2 regions of the Halobacillus ihumii genome follow, and region 2 is predicted to be linked to the other one. Evidence: riboswitches for the same ligand, from Rfam matches in the RefSeq annotation. Region 2 holds a riboswitch; the other holds the start of a gene.
What was found. Region 2 has a riboswitch for S-adenosylmethionine ahead of G6R08_RS13935 (Na+/H+ antiporter NhaC family protein). Riboswitches for the same ligand answer to the same signal wherever they lie in the genome.
Positions count from the first base shown of each region.

Region 1: it holds a riboswitch for S-adenosylmethionine, as region 2 does, so the genes downstream of both, G6R08_RS11765 (YezD family protein) here and G6R08_RS13935 (Na+/H+ antiporter NhaC family protein) in region 2, are expected to answer to the same signal.

Region 1 covers NZ_CACVAO010000001.1:2,346,262-2,357,256, forward strand. Annotated here, with positions in the region: gene G6R08_RS11720 (ABC transporter ATP-binding protein) at 1-662, opposite strand, end outside; gene G6R08_RS11725 (MerR family transcriptional regulator) at 655-1,425, opposite strand; gene erm(A) (23S rRNA (adenine(2058)-N(6))-methyltransferase Erm(A)) at 2,181-2,915, opposite strand; gene G6R08_RS22475 (erythromycin resistance leader peptide) at 2,973-3,032, opposite strand; gene G6R08_RS11740 (hypothetical protein) at 3,763-4,017, shown strand; gene G6R08_RS11745 (hypothetical protein) at 4,133-4,330, shown strand; gene G6R08_RS11750 (alpha/beta hydrolase) at 4,438-5,373, shown strand; gene G6R08_RS11755 (small acid-soluble spore protein P) at 5,496-5,645, shown strand; gene G6R08_RS11760 (restriction endonuclease) at 5,910-6,530, shown strand; SAM riboswitch class I at 6,648-6,753, shown strand; gene G6R08_RS11765 (YezD family protein) at 6,856-7,026, shown strand; partial or broken gene G6R08_RS22120 (transposase) at 7,087-7,964, opposite strand; gene G6R08_RS11775 (ABC transporter permease subunit) at 8,498-8,953, shown strand; gene G6R08_RS11780 (ABC transporter permease subunit) at 8,950-9,978, shown strand; gene G6R08_RS11785 (hypothetical protein) at 10,367-10,810, opposite strand.
Region 2 covers NZ_CACVAO010000001.1:2,806,759-2,817,753, forward strand. Annotated here, with positions in the region: gene nhaC (Na+/H+ antiporter NhaC) at 1-17, shown strand, start outside; gene G6R08_RS13925 (CE1 family esterase) at 103-972, shown strand; gene G6R08_RS13930 (hypothetical protein) at 1,198-1,566, opposite strand; SAM riboswitch class I at 1,807-1,908, shown strand; gene G6R08_RS13935 (Na+/H+ antiporter NhaC family protein) at 1,985-3,286, shown strand; gene G6R08_RS13940 (VCBS repeat-containing protein) at 3,347-4,078, opposite strand; gene G6R08_RS13945 (fumarylacetoacetate hydrolase family protein) at 4,310-5,086, shown strand; gene G6R08_RS13950 (fumarylacetoacetate hydrolase family protein) at 5,083-5,829, shown strand; gene G6R08_RS13955 (5-carboxymethyl-2-hydroxymuconate Delta-isomerase) at 5,843-6,223, shown strand; gene G6R08_RS13960 (aldehyde dehydrogenase family protein) at 6,331-7,776, shown strand; gene G6R08_RS22375 (symporter small accessory protein) at 7,811-7,927, shown strand; gene G6R08_RS13965 (sodium:solute symporter family protein) at 7,924-9,516, shown strand; gene G6R08_RS13970 (LysR family transcriptional regulator) at 9,779-10,684, opposite strand.

The DNA.
Region 1 (10,995 bases), 460 kb from region 2:
GAGCTTAAACTTTTTGCATTCATTTCCTCCACGGTCAAATCTGCAAGCAATTTCCCCTGACCGATAATGACAACCCGGTCGGCAACAGCCTGAATTTCACTCATTAAGTGACTTGATACAATCACAGTTTTTCCTTCTCCGGCAAGCCGCTTGAACAGTCTGCGGAGCCATTTGATTCCATCTACATCCAGTCCATTGAAAGGCTCATCCAGGATAATCGCATCCGGGTCGCTGATTAGAGCCGTAGCAACACCAAGTCGCTGCTTCATCCCAAGCGAGTAGGACTTCACCTTTTTATTTTTCGCATTTTCCAGCCCCGTGATCTTCAGCATGTCATCAATTCTGACCAGGTCGATATTTGCTGCTGTAGCAATAATGGATAAGTGCTGCTTTGCTGTAAGCTTCTTATCCAATGCTGATGGATCGATGAGTGTCCCAATCTTTTTAAACGGTTCTGGGTAGTCCGTATATTTACACCCGTCGACCAGCACATTGCCAACTGTAGGCTGGACCAGAGATATAATCATTTTCATGGTCGTCGATTTGCCGGATCCATTTGGCCCGAGAAATCCTGTGACTACACCTGGGTTTAGGGTCAGATTTAAATGGTTAACGGCAGTTATATCGCTATAATTTTTTGTTAGGTTTTCTAATTTAATCACTTGCATCACCTTTTCTAAGATAATAGTTATATGCATCGTCTATAAAATCTTTGGAGAAATTATATAAAAACAAATCTTCCTGCGGCCATTTATCGCTTTCTTCCAGACCTTTTTCAAATGCCGAGACCGCATAAGGGTCATCATCCAATATGCTTTTTGTGAATTCATGCCATTTCTTGCCAAATTGAAGTTTTGTCTCAATTTCCTCATGGGTACTGTTCAATTTATAAGAGACGGCTTCCAGGACAAGCTGTTTCCACTGCCAGTAAATCTCAATGATTTCATTATAGTCATCGTACTTGTCAGCAAATAATTCTATCGTTTTCTCATCGAAGTCGACATTCGCATAATCAAGAATCGTTTGCTTATTCAAACCGAGTACAAGCTCTATGATCGGTTCCAGATTCTGCTCCGAATTTGTTTCGATGGACGCATTGACTGCTTCGATGATTGCCAGGTTCATTTTGGTTTCCATTTCCTGCTGGAAGAGGATATCTGCCTGATTTTTTAAAATATGTTTGATGTCAGTTGCATCATCAAAATTCATCTGGTTATTTTTAATCTCTTTCAGCGGAAAGCCAAGACGTTTATAAAATAAGATTTGCTGGAGCGCCATCAAATCTGTTTTTGAATAGTATCTGATGTTATTTTTCTCATCTCTTTTCGCTGCAAGCAAATTGATTTTATCGTAATATTGAATGGTTCTTATGGTTGCTCCAGACAACCTAGCTAATTCACCAACCGTATATAATTTTCCAGACATGCCATTCACCTCTATTCCTATTAAATCATATTACGTAACGTCATATACAAGGGTTTTTAAATTTGGGGCATTAGCCATTGCATTAAATTGTTTATGTAGTTCAATCATAGGTTGGGAAAATAATTGGACTCTTATTGGCATTTTAGGATTAGGCATATTGGTCTGTGGAACGATAGGAATTTTTGACATAAAGCGATCTATAACGGAAGGAAATTAAATTGGATGATTTAAACAATAGGGCGCTAATCTTTAATAAGGATTGGCGCCAATATCGCATATAAGGGCCTTTTTGTTGAACAATACAGATGTGGAAAACGATCAAACTTTTTTATAAAAATTGTATAGTACCTCACAAAGAATGAATTCGTTTTGATCAATCTTTTTTCAAAACGGGTTCTTCTTATTTAACGTAAATTTTGAGTTTTGCGAGGTGTTTTGTTCAAACTTTATTTCAAAGTTACATCGATATCGCTAGAAAAGCTTATCTTGGCGAGTATGATGATTGGGACGGAATGGAAGCCGAAGTCATGTCTGGTCAATCATATGAGGGGCAAAATAGAGGCTTATTATAGTATCTGAGCAAGTTCTTGGAAAACCATAATTTTCCTCAATCGGGTTTTTCTGGAATAAAAACTATTCCGGATTTGGGCCATATTGTGTTTGGGAATATAATGGGTGAACAGAATAAGTCTAACCAAGTATCTGGGGGAAAATAAGTTATAAGGGATTGCTGTCATTAAAGCAACCCCTTAACACTATTTATTAAACAATTTATAACTATTGAAAAGAGATAAAAATTGTTTAAAGTTAACGTTATTTAAGTCATATATTTTTGCATGTTTCAAGGCTTGTCTGAACTGATTTTTAGTAAAAAGAGTGTGATATTCTTTGTTTACCCATCTATAAACAAACGATTGATATTTTTTGTAGTCTTTCTTTAAAATCAATGGCTCGTGGCGTTCAAGAATAATCAATACAGAATCCACACTCGGCTTAGGGTGGAAATACGTTCTCGGCACCTTTGTGAGAATTTTTATATCCATTTCCACCATCAACAGCAAGCCTAAAGCGCGTTGCAGGTTTTGTAGCCTTTTCGAAAAACCTTCCTCCACGATAAGATAACTGTACTTTGCCTGGCTTTCAAAAGTAATTTTTTTAACAATATCCGTACTGATATTATAGGGGATATTGCCTAATATTTTATAGTTTATTTTTTTGGGGAAGGCAAATTTTAGAATATCCGTATGGATCACTTTTACATTCTCGAAAGGCTCCACCGCTTTTTGAGTGGTTAGACATAAATTTTCATCAATTTCTATGGCAGTCAGCGACCGACTCATTTTGACTAGCTCTTTGGTAAAATGCCCTTTTCCTGATCCGATTTCTATTACGTTGTCTTGTTTATTGATATCCGTATGATTCAATAGTTCTTTTACATGCTTTTTAGAAGTAATAAAATTTTGCGTATCTTTTGGGCTCTTCTGGTTCATTATAACCTTCTCCTTGTTGGTTATAATGAACTGACTTTAAGCGTTCATTATAACCAATTAATTTTGGTTTGGTTGATAATGAACTCTATTAATGACAAATATAGAAAATAAACCCATACCTTTATCTCCTTTCCATTCTTTTCATTATAAAAGAGATAAAGTAAAATCGACTACTGCTATGCTAGCACACATATTTGAACCCTCCATGACTTGCCTTTTATGTAACTGATTATATCATTTTCGTAAACAAATACTCAAATACAGGTTCTCGTTTGCAAGCCCCTTAAAACCGTAAGCTTTTTTCCGCAACACGATCGGGCGCTTTTCTGGAATAACAGTTAAGAACTTTTTTATCACAAATTTTGTGTGTGATGATTAGGTGAATGTTGAAAGTAAAGAACTATTTTTTAAAGCAGCCGCATTTTTCAACGGAAGAATGCGGCTTCACGTTGTCAAAAGTAAACAACTTTATTTTTACATAACAATAAGTTTGAAATGAACTAGGACCCTAATTAAATGTTAGGGTCCTTAATTATAAAAAGTCGGGGTATCTTGCCAAAGGGGTAAAATTTTTAAAATAATTATCTCGACTTAATAATAAATTAAATTTGATAAAATGGATATACATTAAAAGCCATTAGCACCTTAGAAGATGGAGTTATAGCGCTTCTGAAATTTCTAATAGAAACTACTACAGTTGATTTGCGTACTCCATTTGATAACATTTTCAATATGAGTCATAATTGCATCTGATCTTATGATAAGATAAGTAGCATAGTAAAGAATGATGATTGAGAGAAATCATCAAAATAGAAGATGTGAACTTTCTCAAAGGGGTGGAGGTATAGTGAAGAAATCCGATTTTCCAACAGAAGAACGTAAAGAGCAATGGGTTAGAGAGAGAAATAAGAAACTTGAGGAGATGGGCCAGTATTTCCAAAGGTACTTTCATTTAACAAAAGTTAGAGAGAACGAAAATAGTTATGAAGTACAAGGGTACGTGTATCATCCGGGCTATGGAGAGATAAGAATGGCGTTTGAGTTTACTTATGATAACGTAGCTAAATTTACGGATTTGTTTGAGAGTGTAGAGAGCGAATAGCCATATAGAAGTATGAATGAACCCGGTTACCATTTCCTTTGGTACTGGGTTCATTTCATTTTTTAGCTCTTGAGCTTGACTGTATTAGCAGAATGAAAATAAGGAGAGGTCTGCCTTGAAACAAGAATTGTCGACGAAAGCAAGTCTCTTTACAGGGCTGTTTACTGGAGTTGTGTTCTTTTTGTGGAGTTATATGGTTCCGGAGGCAAATGACAAGATTTTAACGAGCATTGCAGTCGGCTCCTTAGCAGCGTTTTTAGGTTCTTTATTAGGTTCGAAACTATTCCCTTCCCAAAAGCAGGGAACGAGATAACCTGCCAATAAGTTAAAAATTGCCAAAGTCGATAGGAAACTTCTATAATAATATTAGATTTGTAACCAAGTTAAAGTCACCATTTTTTCAAAAAAGGGGAATGAAACATGGGACTAGATCCACAAGTGAAAATGTTACTACAACAATTAGAAGCAAATGGAGCTCCACCGTTAGAAAGTTTGCCTCCGATATACGCTCGCCAGGCATTTGAGTCCTTAGAAGCTAATTCGGAGGAACCTCAAGAACCCGTACACATTGTTGAAGATCGTTCAATTCCAGGGCCATTTGGAGGCATCAATATAAGGGTTTACACTCCTGAAGGTACAGGGCCTCACTCTGCACTCGTTTTCTGCCATGGCGGCGGCTGGGTCATCGGCAGCCTGGATACTCATGATAATGTGTGCCGTGCACTGACAAACTTAGCCGACTGTGTGGTCATTTCAATTGATTATCGTCTTGCCCCTGAACATAAATTCCCTGCAGCGGTGGAGGATTGTTATGCAGTTGTAAAGTGGATAGCAGATCACCCTTCCATTTTTAACATTGATCCTTCTCGAATAGCTGTCGGTGGGGATAGTGCCGGGGGAAATCTTTCGGCAGTAATTTCCTACTTAGCTAAAGAACGTGGAACACCCCAGCTTGTCCATCAGCTGCTCATTTACCCTTCCACTGATTTCACGGCAGAAACAGCATCGATGAGGGAGAACGCAGAGGGATATTTTCTAACCAGAGGCAGTATGGTCTATTTCCGCGACCACTACCTCCAAACTCCCGAGGATGCTGAGAATCCGCTGGCATCGCCATTTCTCATTGAAGATTTTTCAGGACTGGCGCCTGCCACTGTAATCACGGCAGAATATGATCCTCTCCGTGATGAAGGGGAAGCTTACGGAAGACGTTTAAAGGAAGCTGGTGTACCCGTGGTTCTTACACGATATGATGGTATGATTCATGGGTTTGTAAGCATGGCAGATAAGCTTGATCAAGGAAAGCGGGCTTTAGAGCAAGCGGGGAACGAGCTGCGTACTTCCTTTGAAAAATAATAAACGCAGTCGGAAATGCTTTGTTAAATCGAATCAAATTGTCTTTGTCCCCCTTTCAAGGATGAATAGTTATGGATCAATTTTCAAAAACTATTCATATAAAAGGAAGGAGGAACACAAAGATGTCTACCCCTAAAGGACCGAAACAGCAAAAACAACCGAATTTGCCCAAAAGCCCGGACCAGCCTTATGGAGAACCATTGAGCGGATCCCATAAAGTTAAAAATGCTAATCATTCTCGCCAAAATCAAAAATCCCACCACGATATGTAGAGAACTTAAAAAAGAGAGAGGACGAATTTCCTCTCTCTTTTGGATTCGATGGATTCTATAATTAAGACGCTCACCATCGCTCTCGTCCCCGCCTAAATTTGTTCCTACATAACCAGATCCTTACGTCGGCTGACCATTAAATTTTCAATCTTTTATCTGCAGCCTCATGACAGTTAGACAGATTTTCCCACCTACAGTGAATGAAAGAATTAGACTATGTCAACAATTAATCGTATAGCCTATTGAGACTGGAGGTTAAAACATATGGGGTTAATTGAAATAGCTGCTTTAATTGTCGCAGCCATATCGATCATTCACTTATGGATAGTACGGAAATCCCACCATCATAAAGCTTTAACGATTATTGAACAAATTGAAACGGATGAAAATTTGAAGAGGACTCTGGCGATGGGGATTTACTACAGGTTTAAGAATAAGGAAACAGTCCAAACAAAGGCAGGAGAAGTAGTGGAGGAAAACTACTCCAAACTATTTATCAAGGAAGACCCAGTTACTTTCGAACGATTTGTGGCAAATATTTTTGAAAAGAAATTCAATGGCACTGCCTGGGTCACGAATCCTTCCTGGGATTTTGGCGTTGATTTTGACCTTACCGTAAAGGATAAGAAATATTTAGCACAGGTGAAATGCTATAAGGATGACATGGGATATGAACCAATTGCATTACTTCATTCAAATATAGTGAAGGAAGGCGCAGCAGGGGGCTACGTGATTACCACTGGCTCTTTTAACAAGAATGCTGTGAATTATGCTCATTCACTAAAGGACATTGAACTTATTGATGGATTGGAGCTTGTAGAGTACTGGCTGGAAGGCGTGAAAGAAGTGGATAAGGAGTTAATAGGCGAAATAGAGGAGGCCTAATGTACTTATTTTCTTCTGAAACATTGTGTAGGGTTTGAATAGTCGAAAATTTCACAATAAATGATTGACAATTAGTGCTAGGGAGTGTAAATTATAGGATAATTAAATAATATATATTTCTTATCCAGAGAGGTGGAGGGACTGGCCCTTCGAAGCCTCGGCAGCAGACTGCAATAGTACTGTGCCAATTCCAGCAAGCCGTAAAGGTTTGAAAAGATAAGAAGGGTGAAGTAACCGGATGCTTAAACCTCTTCTTATTTTGTGAGAAGAGGTTTTTTATGTGGGATTGCATGGGCACAGGGAGAAACAATAGAGGAGGGCTTGTATGGCAGACATTGATGAAAGAAAAATTAAGGATATCATCTCGAAGCTGGAAGGATTGGAGTTTGGTTCATTAGTGGTCACGGTGCACAATGGGGAAGTTACTCAAATCGATACCACTGAGAAGCAACGTTATACATCAAGCGACAATGGTTCCAAGAAAATAAATACATAGTAGGGGGTACTCCGAGATACGTGTAAAATTAGGACATAGGATGGGATATAATCCCATCCATTAATCTAATACCAACCGTCCATCTACTGGATGAGGCGCTATCTCTAAGTTAATCGTGTATTCTCCGAACCTTTTAATGTGACTCATTAAGTAAGGGCTTAGATGTCTGATGTCCTCAGTGTGTACCTCATAACCCTCCTTCGAAAGGAACGTAAAACTTTCGTAAGATCTACAACATTGTGAAAGATTAAGGCATTGGATACTAGTTCATTGTACTTCATGATCTTTTCTTGCTGTTTCGGATCGTTTGTAGCGATAATCCCTTGACCGCCGGAGGAAAGCCACTGCGAAAAGTCATGAAAAGCTTCGACTTTGTTCGTTTCGGCTGTAATTTGCTTTCTTACATCCATATCAGATATGTAGAATAATAAGAAAACTGTACGAACCACACGTCCTAGTTCACGGAAGGCTTGATACAGGCGATTTTTACGACTATAATTACTAAGCTTCCGGAGAAGAAGAGGCGACTACATTTTCCCGGATTGAATGGAAAGCACGACCCGCATCAGATCTTGCCAATGCGTTTCGATTAAGGACCAATCAATGGCATCGCTAAATAACGCATTGATATGCTGGTACACTGTATCTTTCGTAGGGCGATAAAATTTTAAAGCCTTGATATTCCGAATGCGGGGCATGAGTTTGATGCCTAATAAATAGCTGAGCGCAAATACCGGGGTGGATTGCCCCTGCGTATCAGCAAACAACGTATCCGGTTGAACATCGGACTCGTTCTTTAAAAGGCCTTCAATAATATAGACGGCCTCCCATACCCCACAAGGAATGAAGTGGCTAAATAAGGAGATATAGTTGTCCGAAATATGGTGGTAAGCAATGCCTCCGTATCCTCCATAGCGAATATGATTTTCGGCAAGCAAAATCTAATGGAAAAATCATTATTCTATCAACACATGATCCACAAATACGTGAATATGCTAATAAAAAATTATCTTTAAATCAATAATGGATACAATTACTTGTTAAGTTGGTGAATCATTTTGGAATGGAAAACTTATTTATTTAGTGAAGTTTTGAAACCTTTCTTTCTAATAGTAGGCATTATCCTAATCAGTATTTCCCCTTTATTTATGACGGTTGAGGGTTTTGTTTGGCCTGGATTCGAAACGATTGGTAGCGTCTTTGGCCAAATGATGCGTCCGGAGTCGCTAGTCTATATAAACCCAACCTCAGAGGTAGAAAGAAGTCTATTCCCCATTATATTTAAGGCCTTTGCAAGTTCCTTGAGAGTATTAGGTCTAGCGCTTATTGTTTCCTTCTTTATTGCTCTTCTTGGAACCATTATTTTATGGCGTGCTCCTAAGAGGGTTTATAAAGTTTGCTTATCATCATCTTCTTTCCTGCAAAGTATTCCAGATGTTGTTTTCGTCGTTGCCTCTCAAATGTTTCTCGTATGGTTATATTTTCAGACGGGGACGACCTTTATATTGCAGGAGCCGGCGAAGAAGAAGCTATTTTAGCACCTGCATTGGTTTTAGCTATCCTTCCAACGATGTATTTTCTCCAATCCATGTTGGAACTTGTAGAGGAGGAGAGGAGAGAGCCTTACTATGACCTTGCTACAAGCAAAGGATTAACCAAATCATTTATTTTGCTTAGACATATTTTGCGGAACATGTTCGTCCGGCTTGCCTACCAAGCGAAATTCCTAATTAGCATAATGATAAGTAATTTACTCATCGTTGAATACCTTTTTGAGAATTTTGGAATGACTTCCTTTTTGCTTACTTATTCTCAACCACCCGTATTTTTTGTGACTGCTTTATTGTTCTTCGGTCCTATCTATTTATTTTTAAAAGTGATTGAACTGTCTTTATACTTCTTCACAAGACAGGAGGTCTCTTTATGATTAAAAAATTGTGTAAGCAGCCTTTTTTCCTTTTGGGGATTGGTTTTTTATTGCTCATGTTAGCTGGAAGTTTTGTGCACGCAATATTCTTTGACTCCTATGTCCTCAAAACTCCATTTTTATATAATGATGAGAATAAGATAGTAGGGCCACCATTTGCTCCTTTTGACCACTCCATATTAGGCACAGATATGAATGGTAATCACTTGGTTTATTACATGTTACAGGGAGCAAAGTTTACAATCTTAGGAGCCTTGTCTATAGGCCTCATTAGTTTTTCTCTTGCCTTTCTAATTGGGATCCCTCTTGGATTCAGGTATAAAGGGAAGTCTAAAATTGTAGAAAATACCATTTCCGTTTTATATTTCATTCCTGCTTCCATGATTGCCTACAATTTTCTTCGACCTTTATTATGGGAACCTATGTCTGGATTTCCAACAAGCCTTGCTTTTCGACTAGGCGTAGAAGTGTTGGTTTTAAGTATTCTATTGGTGCCTCCTGCAGCTATACTCATAGCGAATGAGACGAGTGTTATCTTAAAGAGGGAATATGTCACAACAAGTAAAGTATTAGGGGCAAGACCATACCATCTATATCGTCGTCATCTTATCCCCCATATCAAAGGGAACCTCGTTACAATATTTATGAGACAGACCATCCAAGCTATCCTTGTTATGAGCCACCTAAGTGTATTTGAACTCTTTTTTGGTGGAACTAATGTAGAGTACGGAATAGGGGCTGGTCCACCAACTCCTATCACCTATGAATGGGCATCCATGGTAGGCATGTACTATGATACATTGCAAACAAATGTTCAATGGTTAGTAGGAGTGCCATTGATTTTTCTAGTGTTATTTATTATTGCCTTGATGGGTATGATTCGTGGTGTTAAGAATGTTATGAAGCTAGATGACCGAACCGTTTTCTTAAAGGAAAGAAGAAAGGTTAAAAGAACTGAAAGTGAAAGGAATTCAGCAAATTTAGGATCCACACATTTTACAATGGTTAAAGATTCATCTAGGTAAAGACCTTTTAGTTAAAGTATGAGTTTGTTTGGAATGAGCTCAATATGTAACTACGGCCATTTAACATTTATCTAAAATAGCCGACTCTTCTTAACGTCGTAGGAAGGGTGCAGTACATAAGCTCACACGCGACAAGCGAAACTATGAAGTGCTATACATACGGATTACCAAACGGACACCAAAACTCGGTATACCGAGGATATTTGCTAAGCAGTTTTCTCTCGATCAAACAAGGGGGAAAACTGCTGCCAGCTGTTTCCAATCCTGGTATCCGAGTTTGCCAGACCGTTAGGTCAAAAGCAAGTAAAAAGAGAGAAAAAGAAATAAGGGTTACCATTAAGGCAACCCTTGAGGCTATAACTATTCTAGCTTGTATCAAAATAAACAATTAATCATATGTCTTTCCGGTAACATATTCTGCCTGTCCATCACTATAAAATTGAACTTTAAATTGAAATTCAGCCTTATTATTTGAACCGTCTACCCATTCTCCTATATCACGAAATTCAAAACATGCTACTCCATTGGGACCGATCTTTTCTGCAGCTGGTATTTCATAAAAACTAAGAACTTCATCGTATCCTCCCATTTCCTTTAACCATACCCGAACAGTGGTATTCGCATCATTACCGTCAAAACCCGACAAACAAACCCGGAAATCTCCACCAGTTGAATAGAAAGTTTTAGACCACGAGGCAGATGATCCATCACGCGTACCATAAACAGAATCGCTTCCTACATAATCCCACCCTGAAGAAGCTAATACAGTGGAAGGGATCAATACAAAGATTAGTAGAACAAACATAGAAACTTTCAATTTGGAAATTCGCACATTTAATTCCCCTTTCAAAGAAGTAGATTATATATTATAGCCCTAAATAATAATTTTACAATAATTTAACAATAATTCAACAATAATTGTCAAATATCCTCTTTTAAATTTAAAATATAAGAAAGGTTGTCATATCAGCTTAACGTATGAAATTTTTTAATAATTGGCGAGACCCCTGCAATAGA
Region 2 (10,995 bases):
CCGTAAAAAATGGGTAAGCTTTATTTTGGCAGCGTGGAAGGTGACCTGAAGCCTTCCATGCGTTTACGATATGATGGAATCTCTGTGCAAGGAGGAACGTGCATGAATACATATAAAGAATCCATTGAATGTGACGGAAGAGAGCGAACGTTTTATTATAGTCTTCCTCAAACATTTACAAAACCTTTACCAGTGCTGCTGTGCTTTCATGGTGCCGGAAGTAATGCTCTTCATCATATGAAGACCACTAAGTTTCATGAAAAAGTTGAAGAACAACAAATGATCGCTGTTTTTCCTGAAGCTGTTCAATTGAATAAATCGGATCCGATGAGCAGGCAATGGAACGAGGGAAGGCAGAAAAATCCTGCAAATGAACAGGGTATTAACGATATTGGTTTTGTAATGGAACTTATTGACTGGCTTAAACAGCAGTTCTCCATTAATGAGGATCGTATTTACGCCACAGGATTTTCTAACGGCTCTTCCTTTAGTATGCGACTGGCGATCGAATGTCAGGATGTATTCGCTGGGATAGGCGGAGTATCTGGGCCCGTTACGGAAGAAGTGGCTGAGAAATGTGAGTGGGCTCATCCCATGCCGATGGTTTTTATGATGGGAACGGACGATGCAGTGGTGCCATATGATGGGATTGTTGATTCGGAGTCTATGGTTGATGGACTGCTATCGGCAAACGATACCGCATTGCTTTTTGCCAGGTCCTGGTCAGAATCCTTGCTGGCATTAAAAGAAGAATTTCCTGTCCCGAACGAAAGCTCGGTAACGAAACATACATTTCATCAGCACGAAGGAACTGTTTATTATTTGGTAAACGGAGGAGGACACACTTGGCCGGGCGGTCCAGAGAGTCAGGCATCTGCTCTGGCAGGAAATGTGCCTTCACATCCAGATGCTACCCAAGTCATTTGGGATCATTTGAAGTATTTCAAGAGAAACAAGCAGACGATGAGCTAGAATGTTTTGCTTAGGGAGCTATGTTCCTGTGTTAAGTCGTTATGTGCTCGAGTTAGGGCGTTATATTTTGGGGTGGGTCGCTTTATGATTAAGACAGGACGTTATCACTTCGCGTTAGGACGTTATAAAAAAGCTTGCAGCCGCTGCAGCTGCTCCATTCAAAAAAGGGGGCGTCTCTCAAGTGATTTACACTTTTGGGACGACCCCTTTTTGAGTATTAGTTCTTTATAGAACAGATAATGCAGCAATGGCTGTCAAAGGAAGAATAAGCCTTCCAATGCCGCCATATCCTCCGTATCCGCCATAACCATAAGGATAGCCGTAACCATATCCATACCCACCGTAACCATAGCCAGGGTATCCAAACCCTCCCCATAGTCTTGAATTGTCCTCGGACTGTTCATCCGCTAAAGTCATATGAACGTTTTCCATATCAACATGATCAATACGCCCTTGAAAAGAATCGCCAAAAACGGTTTGAATATGCACGTTTTTATTTTTGTGCTGATTGCAAACGTGATACATATGCTCTAAATGTTGCGGATCAGTAAAAAGATTTCCCATGTGATTCGCGTTCATATAATTTGAATTCATATATAAATTCCTCCTGTTTCTGTCACAATCTCCTTATAGGTTATTCATCTATAGCCCATTTGTGTATGGGCAAAGAAAATATAGGCCCCATGCCCAATTTCCAATAATTCCAATAACCCCCACCTCAGGTCATCCAATAATTGGATGACCTGAGGTGGGGGTATTTACCAGTTTTCTGAATTTCTTGTGTTCGGATTTGTTTTGATGTAGAGTATAAAATGGACTTTTTTAAACAATATATTCTTATCAAGAGAAGCAGAGGGGCTGGCCCGGTGAAGCTTCAGCAACCACCTTTTGGAATGGTGCTACATCCAGCAAGTACGTACACTTGATAGATAAGAAGGAACAAACTGATTAATTCAAGCCTTCTTCTTTCAAGAAGGCTTTTTAATTTGGACAGATTCAAGGAGGTTAGATCATGGAACAACAACATAAAGGAAATGCCTGGGCATTGCTTCCTTTTGCTATATTTATTTTATTGTTTATCGGTTCTGGCATTCTGACAGGAGACTTTTATAAAATGCCTGTTCTAGTTGCTTTATTTGTATCAATTCTGGTCGCGTTAATAATGAACCGGAAAACTAATTTTCAAACAAAGATCGACCAGCTGACAGAAGGCGGAGGACACCCCAATATTATTCTTATGGTAGTGATTTTCCTGCTGGCTGGAGCTTTCGCCAAAGTAGCTGAAGGGGTAGGAGCGGTAGACTCCACCGTAAATATGGGGCTATCTTTTCTCCCGGGAAATTTAATTATTGTCGGCCTGTTTATCATTGGATGTTTCATTTCGATCTCAATGGGGACATCTGTTGGAACCGTTGTAGCCCTTGCTCCGATTGGTTTAGGTATAGCTGAGCAGACAGATATTCATGTCGCTCTTACAATGGGGACAATTATCAGTGGTGCGATGTTTGGTGATAACTTGTCGGTTATTTCTGATACAACGATTGCTTCCGTTCGAACTCAGGGAGCAGAAATGAAGGATAAATTTAAAGCCAATTTCTTTATTGTGCTGCCTGCTGCGGTCATAACGGCGATCATTTTCTTTGTGATGACGGCCGATGCTTCAGGTGCAATTCAGGAAGCGAAATCTTTTAATTTTATAAAGGTATTGCCTTACCTGGCTGTGCTCGTCTTTGCTATCGCCGGGGTCAACGTCATTTATGTTTTATTCGGAGGCATTTTATTTGCTGGAGCCGTCGGACTCATTCTTAATGAGATCTCCATGATGGATTTCGTCACCTTAATTAGTGATGGATTTACAAGCATGCTGAACCTATCCATAATGGTCGTTCTCTTAGGCGGGCTCGTTGAATTAATTAAACAAAATGGCGGAATAGAATTTCTGCTGAGAAGCATTAGCAAGCGAATTAATAGTGGCAGAGGCGGCGAGCTTGGTATCGCTGCTTTAGTAAGTACAGTTAACTTATCAACGGCCAATAATACGATTTCGATCATTACGACAGGTCCGCTCGCTAAGCAAATTTCTGAGCGATTTCATATTACGCCGCGCCGATCAGCGAGCATGCTTGATATTTTCGGAAGTACGATTCAGGGATTGCTTCCTTATGGTGCGCAAATGCTTGCAGTGGCGGGTGTTGCCAGTATTTCACCAATAGCGATTGTCCCGTATTGCTTCTACCCGATGTTAATCGGGATATCGGGATTACTGGCCATTGCTTTCAGGTTTCCGCGCTTTACAATTTCAGATGAAAAATAATGAACATATAAAAGGAGCCGCGCTGGCTCCTTTTTTTCATGTTCTTCAGGAGAGGTTTTTTTAAACATTCGCTCCATAAATCGCTACATACTGAAGATCGTTCCACACTGCAAATTGCTGCCCGTTCCAGCTCAGAGGAGTTTGCACAATCCCTAGACCATCTGCATGGTACCTTCCTGAGATCTCCTGAAAGGCAAACAATTCGTACACTCCATCCCCGTCAAAATCGACAGGAGAGAGAACATTCAGTCCAGAAACCCAGCCTTCAATCGGTTCCTTCAGTGTACCATCGCTATTATAGATTTCAGATAAATAGTCTTCACCTTTGTTCTGAATGTCAATCGTGAACGTAAGATCAAGGGTTTTGTTTATAACATCTACCTTGTAGTCGTCCCTATAGATTACTTCGTACACAAAGTAATCGTTGAACGCCTCATAATTAAACAGTTCCCTCGCCTGATTGTTCAAAAAAGAGTACATGTAATAATAACTATAACCGCCGCTTCCTCCTGATTGAATCCTCACCAAAATGTCGTCCACTTGATCACCGGTAAAATCTCCTAGGAAGAGGGTTGGCTGATAACCGGCATTTGATTCTAGGGCGATGCTGTACGATGCGTTCGTTCTCCCATCCTGGATCACAAGTGTAATGTCGGTCACGAATGGACTTGTATTGTCTGGCTGCTGACCTATTAGATAGACACGGTCGGGAATGCCGTCTCCGTTCACATCTCCCATTTTTGTCGCAAGAATCGTGAGAGGCTGTCTCATAAAATAAGGATAAGTATACATAGGACACACCTTTCCTTTTACCATTATTGTGCTTATCATACGCCCAATTAAAAATTGTGTGCTCCCGATTTTGATCATCAATTTTTCGAGCATACTTTTTTCATATGTAAAACGAACGTTATCAATATTTTATGTATGGAAAGGGGAGTGTTACTTTGTAATTATGAGATAGTTCTGAAAATTTTGCAGTTTATGAGTTTAATTATTTTGTAAAAAGCAGGGGTGAGTGTGATGTATAAAGCAAAAGCAAAGCTTGGTGGAAAGTTGCAAGCAAAGGAGGTTGAGGTTCGGATAGAAGATACGGGTGTGGAGGTAGATGATGAGGAATTACTCGTGGCAAATCATAATTGGGATGCACCTGTAACAGGTACAATTTACGGGGCGCTTTTAAACTATCAAGGTACGATGGAAGCCATGAAAGACGAACTGACAAAAGATCCTTATAAAGCACCTCCAAAGGCGCCAATATTGTATATTAAGCCGCAAAACACGGTGATTGGTCATCAAATGACGATTCCGCTGCCTGACGATGTTCAGGAGCTTGAAGCGGGGGCGTGCCTTGGTGTCGTCATCGGACAGAAAGCTGCTCGAGTCAAGCAGGCTGAAGCACTTCAATATATCGCGGGTTATACCATAGTCAATGATATAAGTGTTCCGCATGAAAGCGTATTCAGACCTGCGGTAAAACATAAGGCCCGAGACGGTTTTTGTCCAGCAGGCCCATGGGTGATGGAACGTGATGCTGTGCCGAACCCTGATCAATTAGGAATCGAAGTCCGGGTAAATGGGGAAGTACAGCAGCGGAACAATACGAAGAATTTAGTTCGTTCTGTGTCAAAATTGCTGGCTGATGTGACAGAATTTATGACGCTCGATGAAGGGGATGTCCTGCTCGTCGGGATTCCGGAAAATCCGCCTCGCGTTAAGGCAGGCGATCACATTCGAATCGAAATTGAGCGGGTCGGAGCTTTAGAAAACGTTGTTAGTAAAAGGGGGAATCAGGTATGAAAAAAGCCCGTGTTGCTTTTGAAGGAGATATCCACCATGCAACCGAATCTTCAAGCGGACTACAGCTTGAAAATGGGAAAGCAGTGACTGAGGAGGAAGTGGTCTGGCTGCCGCCTGTTGAACTGAAAACTAGTTTTGCACTTGGCTTAAATTATATGGATCATGCGAGTGAACTTTCGTTTAAAGCACCGGAAGAACCATTAGTATTCTTGAAAGGTCCGAATGCATTTGTGGGACATAGGGCTAAAACGTACCGCCCAGCCGATGTGACGAAGATGCATTATGAGTGTGAATTAGCGGTGATCATCGGCCGTCAGGCAAAAAATATTAAACGTGATGAAGCTTACGAGTATATTTCTGGTTATACGATTGCAAATGATTATGCATTAAGAGACTACTTGGAAAATTACTATCGGCCGAATTTGAAGGTGAAAAATCGTGACCACTGTACACCGATCGGACCGTGGTTTGTTGACGCAGCCGATATAAACGACCCTATGAATCTCTCCTTACGTACGTATGTGAACGGGGAAATCGTTCAAGAGGGGTCAACAAAAGACATGATTTTCACTGTTCCTGTTCTAGTCGAGTATTTAAGCAGTTTTATGACGCTGAACCCTGGTGACCTTATTTTAACGGGGACACCTAAAGGAACCGTTGATACGAAGGTAGGAGATGAAGTGATCACTGAAATTGAAGGGTTAGGCCGGCTTGTGAATACAATTACGGATGAGGATTCATAAGGAGGAGATAAATTTGCCACATGTCATCGTAGAGTATACGGATAATCTGAATGAACGCACAAACATTCAAGGTTTGCTGGAAAAAATCAACCGTGTGTTGGTGTCCCGGGATGACACGTATCCGATTGGAGGTGTTCGTGTCAGGGCTCATGAGGTGAAACACTATCACATCGCTGATGGGAAAGAGGATGATGCATTTGTTCATGTCACTTTTAAAATTGGCAAGGGCCGCAGCGAAGAGGTGAAGCAAGCTACGTGTGAAGAAATTTTTGAGGTGATGAAGGAACACTTTTCAAGTCTATTTGAGGAACATTATTTGGCTCTATCATTGGAGCTTGTAGAATTCCAGCATAAAACTTATAAACAGAATAATATTCATAGTCGATTTAAGTAGCAGGCTCTTTTTTACCGTGAAATATTGATTTTCATTTGAAGCGGTGTCAACCGTAATTTGAAAGCGTTTACTATATTGGAGTGACTTAACACAGGGAGGATGATTACGTGTCTGTAGTGGATTCTGTAAAACGAAAAGATTTGTTTATTGGCGGAAAGTGGCAGAAAGCAGGGGAGTATACAGAACTCACCTCCCCTTATAACAATGAGGTGTTGTACAAGATACCCTCTGCTTCAGAAGCAGAGGTGGATCAAGCGATCGAGGCAGCGGATCGAGCTCAAAAGAGTATGAAGAAGCTGCCGATCCATCGGCGTGCTGAGATCTTGGAGAAACTTTCGTCTCTGCTGAAATCTCGCAAGGAAGAAGCAGCTCAACTTATTGCACAAGAGGCGGCAAAGCCAATCGCTACAGCGAGAGGAGAAGTTGAGCGGACGATCCAGACGTACAAGTTTGCTGCAGAAGAAGCCAAGCAAAGTCACGGTGAAATGATTCCGCTTGAGGCAACACCAGGGGGCAGCAACAGGATTGGCTATACGAAATATGAACCGCTGGGCGTAATTGGGGCGATCACACCATTTAATTTTCCAATGAATTTAGTTGCTCATAAGGTGGGGCCGGCGATTGCGGCCGGAAACACAATTGTTCTAAAGCCTGCATCGCAAACACCACTGTCTGCCTATTTTCTAGCAGATCTGTTAGAGGAAGCGGGACTCCCACAGGGTGCGTTGAACGTTGTTACAGGTAAAGGGAGAGTAGTCGGCAATCGTATTGTTGAGGACGAGCGAGTCGACATGATTACGTTCACTGGCAGCCCGGAAGTAGGCAAAGAAATTCGCAGGAAGGCTGGTTTGAAGAAAGTAACCCTGGAACTAGGTTCTAATGCTGCGCTTATTGTAGATGAACAAGTGGATATAGACCGTATCATTTCTCGTTGCGTGACAGGGGCGTTTAGTTTTCAGGGACAAGTCTGTATTTCTTTACAGCGGATTTACGTCCATGAAGATCAGTATGATAGTTTTGTGAAACGTTTTGTGAAGGAAACGGAGCAGTTAAAAGTTGGGGATCCATTGAAGGAGGATACCGACGTTTCTGCACTGATTACCTCGCAGGATGTTACACGTTCATTAGACTGGATTGAAGAAGCGGTCCAAGGCGGGGCACAAGTAGCTGCTGGCGGAAAGTCCGAAGATAACGCGCTGCTTCCAACAGTCCTCACAAACGTTCAGCCGGATATGAAAGTTTCCTGTCAGGAAGTCTTTGCTCCCATTGTCCTGATCGACAAGGTTTCTTCGGTTGAAGAAGGAATTGAAAAAGTTAACGACTCCAGATTTGGACTTCAGGCCGGCATTTATACAGAACAGGTGTCAACAGCACTTGACGCTGCGGATCAGCTAGAGGTCGGTGGTGTCATTATTAATGATTTTCCGACTTTCCGGGTCGACAACATGCCTTACGGGGGTGTGAAGGAAAGCGGCACAGGCAAAGAAGGCGTAAAGTATTCCTTCGAAGAAATGTCTCAAATGAAGCTGGTCGTTTTTAACCGAAATTCATAATCGAAATGATGATGATTCTATGAGGAGGTAGAGCATGCTGGGATTTGAGAGTGCTTCAATCGCTTTTGTCTGGATTGCGACAGTTCTTTCTGGGGCAGGATGTGTGGTGTTTGGTGCTCTGATGTGGAATAAAGGTGGTGAAGACGAATGAATTTGACTGTATTAATTCCGTTGTGCATCGCCTACATAGCGGTAATGTCGTGGCTCGCTTATTATGGCTATAAAAAAACGACCTCTCAATCCGACTATCTGGTGGGAGGGCGCAATATTAACCCGATTGTCATGGCTTTATCTTATGGAGCAACTTTTATTAGTTCCTCCGCTATGGTAGGCTTTGGCGGTGTCGCTTCCATTTATGGGTTCAGCCTGTTGTGGCTGGCCTTTTTAAATATTGTATTAGGAGTATTTGTGGCTTTCGCTATTTTTGGAAAAAAGATCAGAAGACTTTCCATCAAACTGGATGCGACCACTTTTCCTACCTTGTTAGGGAAACATTATGATTCTAAGTTTATAACAGTATTTTCGGGGATTGTTATTTTTATTTTCATGCCGGCCTATACGAGTATCGTGTTAATTGGAGGAGGCCGATTTTTGCAGGAAACGCTGTCGATTAATTTTGACATTGCTTTATTAGTGTTAGCTGCTGTCATTGCCTTGTATGTAATTGGAGGCGGAATTAAAGCCGTTATGTACACAGACGCCTTTGGTGCTGTGATTATGTTAGTCGGGATGGCGATCTTCCTGGTTGTCAGTTACCAGGCAGTCGGCGGCATTGTGGATGGTCATCAAATGCTGACTTCATTAAAAAACATGGTCCCGGAATCGCTGGCTTCTCAAGGTCATCAAGGCTGGACGAGTATGCCAGAATTCGGCTCCCCGATTTGGTGGACATTAGTGAGCACAATTATTATGGGAGTGGGGATTGGAGTGCTGGCTCAGCCGCAGCTGGCGATGCGCTGCATGACTGTAAAGGATGACAGGGCTTTGTATCGCTCTGTTCTCGTCGGTGGGATTTTCATCTTTTTCATGACAGGGGCAGCTTATATGGTCGGCCCTTTAAGTAATGTTTACTTTATGGAAAATACGGGTGAGATTGCGATTAGTGTAGCCGGGGGAAATGCTGACCTGGTGATTCCGATGTTCATTAACTCCCTCATGCCTGATTGGTTTATTTATGTGTTCACCTTAACACTGCTCTCGGCAACGATTTCCACCGTCAGTTCACTGATTCATGTTCAGGCGACTGCCTTTGGGGAAGATATTTTGAAAACATTAGGAGTTCATACGGTCTTAGGAAATAAAATCAGCCCGGCACGGCTTGGTGTAATCGTCGGGGTTATCCTTGCTGTCGTCTTAGCCTATATGCTTCCAGGAGGAGTTATTGCCCAGGCGACTTCCTTTTGGTTTGGCATTTGCGCTGCAGGTTTTTTACCTGCACTCGTTGGAGCATTTTATTGGAAAAAGGCTACGAGAGAAGGGGCAATTTCAAGTATTGTAGTGGGCTTTGGTGTCAGTGTCTTCGGCTTTCTATTTTTACACGAAAAGCAATCGGTAGCCTTTGGGTTATCAGAAGCTCTTTTCGGAAAAGGTTATTTATTAGAATATCCATGGACACACGTGGACCCATTATTTTACGCACTGCCTTTATCAACGATTGTGTTTATAGGGGTGAGTCTATTTCAATCAAAAGACCATCTCCAGCACGAGGAGGATTCTCATAATATGGACGCCGTTCGTTGAGTGAACCAGTGTTAGGATTATAGATGGTTTGGGTAGAATCATGCAGGGTTAGGGCAGAATACTGCTGAGTAAAGGTCGAACCATGGAAATTCAGGGTCGAACCCCGCTGAGCAAGGGTTGAATATCGCCGAGTAAGGGTCGAATCCTGCTGAATAAGGGGAGAAACATGAAGAATTAAGTCCGAATCTCTACGGTCTTACTCAGACAAATAAATTCGAAATAGAAAGCGCCGTGTGAGTTGACCACACGGCGCTTATTATTGTTAGATGAGTTCCAGGTTTGTATTCATCTTCTCAAATGAATTCAACAGCCGCCTTGAAGCTTTAGTTAAGTAGCGATTTTTGTGCCAGATGATAACCGATTCCGCTACAATCTCTGCGTTCTTCAATTCGTAACTTCGAATGTTCGAGAATGAGAAAGCTGATAAAGTGGATTTTGGGACAATCGTAGCTCCTACACCGCTGGCTGCCAGGGAAAGAAGCATAGTCGGGTCCGGGCACTCACAAATCACATGGGGATCAAATCCATGATTCCTGCACTCGTTAACGATCAGCTCAAACTGCCCCGTCCCGCTAATTCGATGAAGAAGCATTAAAGGCAGGTCCTGCAGTTTCTCAATCTCCACCTCTGTCACATCATCCGGAAACAGTCCCCACGATTGCGGGGTGACGAGGACATAAGGTTCTGAAGGAAGAGATACCATGTCAAAATCATCAAGGTCGATAGGGAGACGAACGACAGCCATTTCAATTTCACGGTTACGGATACATTCAGCTAAAAAAAAGGTGTCCCCTTCCCGCAGTTGATAGGTGAGGCCAGGAAAGTCGTCACGTAACTTTTGCAGAGGATCAGTAAGGAATGAGAAACAGGATTTATTGGAACCTAAATGGAGGGTGCCGCTGATTCCTTCATTTGTCTCTTTTACTTCGGTTAACGTTTCTTCTAAATCATTAAGAATTCTTCCTGCTTTTTCATATAAAACTTCACCTGCGTTCGTAAGTTCCAGCTTACGACCTTGTCGATCAAACAGCTTCAAATTCAGCTCTTCTTCCATAATTTTAATCTGTTGGCTAAGCGGGGGCTGAGCCATGTGAAGTTTGTTGGCCGCCTTAGTTACCTGTCCTTCCTCTGCTACTGTTCGAAAATAACGTAACTGCCTTAAATCCATCAGGATCACTCCGTTCATTTGTATGATAAACCAGTGAATCAATGTATAAGAATTAATTTCGTAATTGCTCTTTTTAAACAACAAAGGCTTGCAGAATATAAACTCTCTTCGAAGGTTCAAAATGTGTGTGTTCTTATCTAGCAGATTTTAGGTTCCGCAGCACTTCCCCCCCGCCATTTCGATAATGAAGTCAACGGAACCATCTTAATAAAATCTGAACGGTGTCTTTGCAAAAGTGTTTGAATAATTATTAATAGACAGCAAAGGGAAAGTTCATTTTGAGATGATTCCGTAGAAACATATGGCAAGGG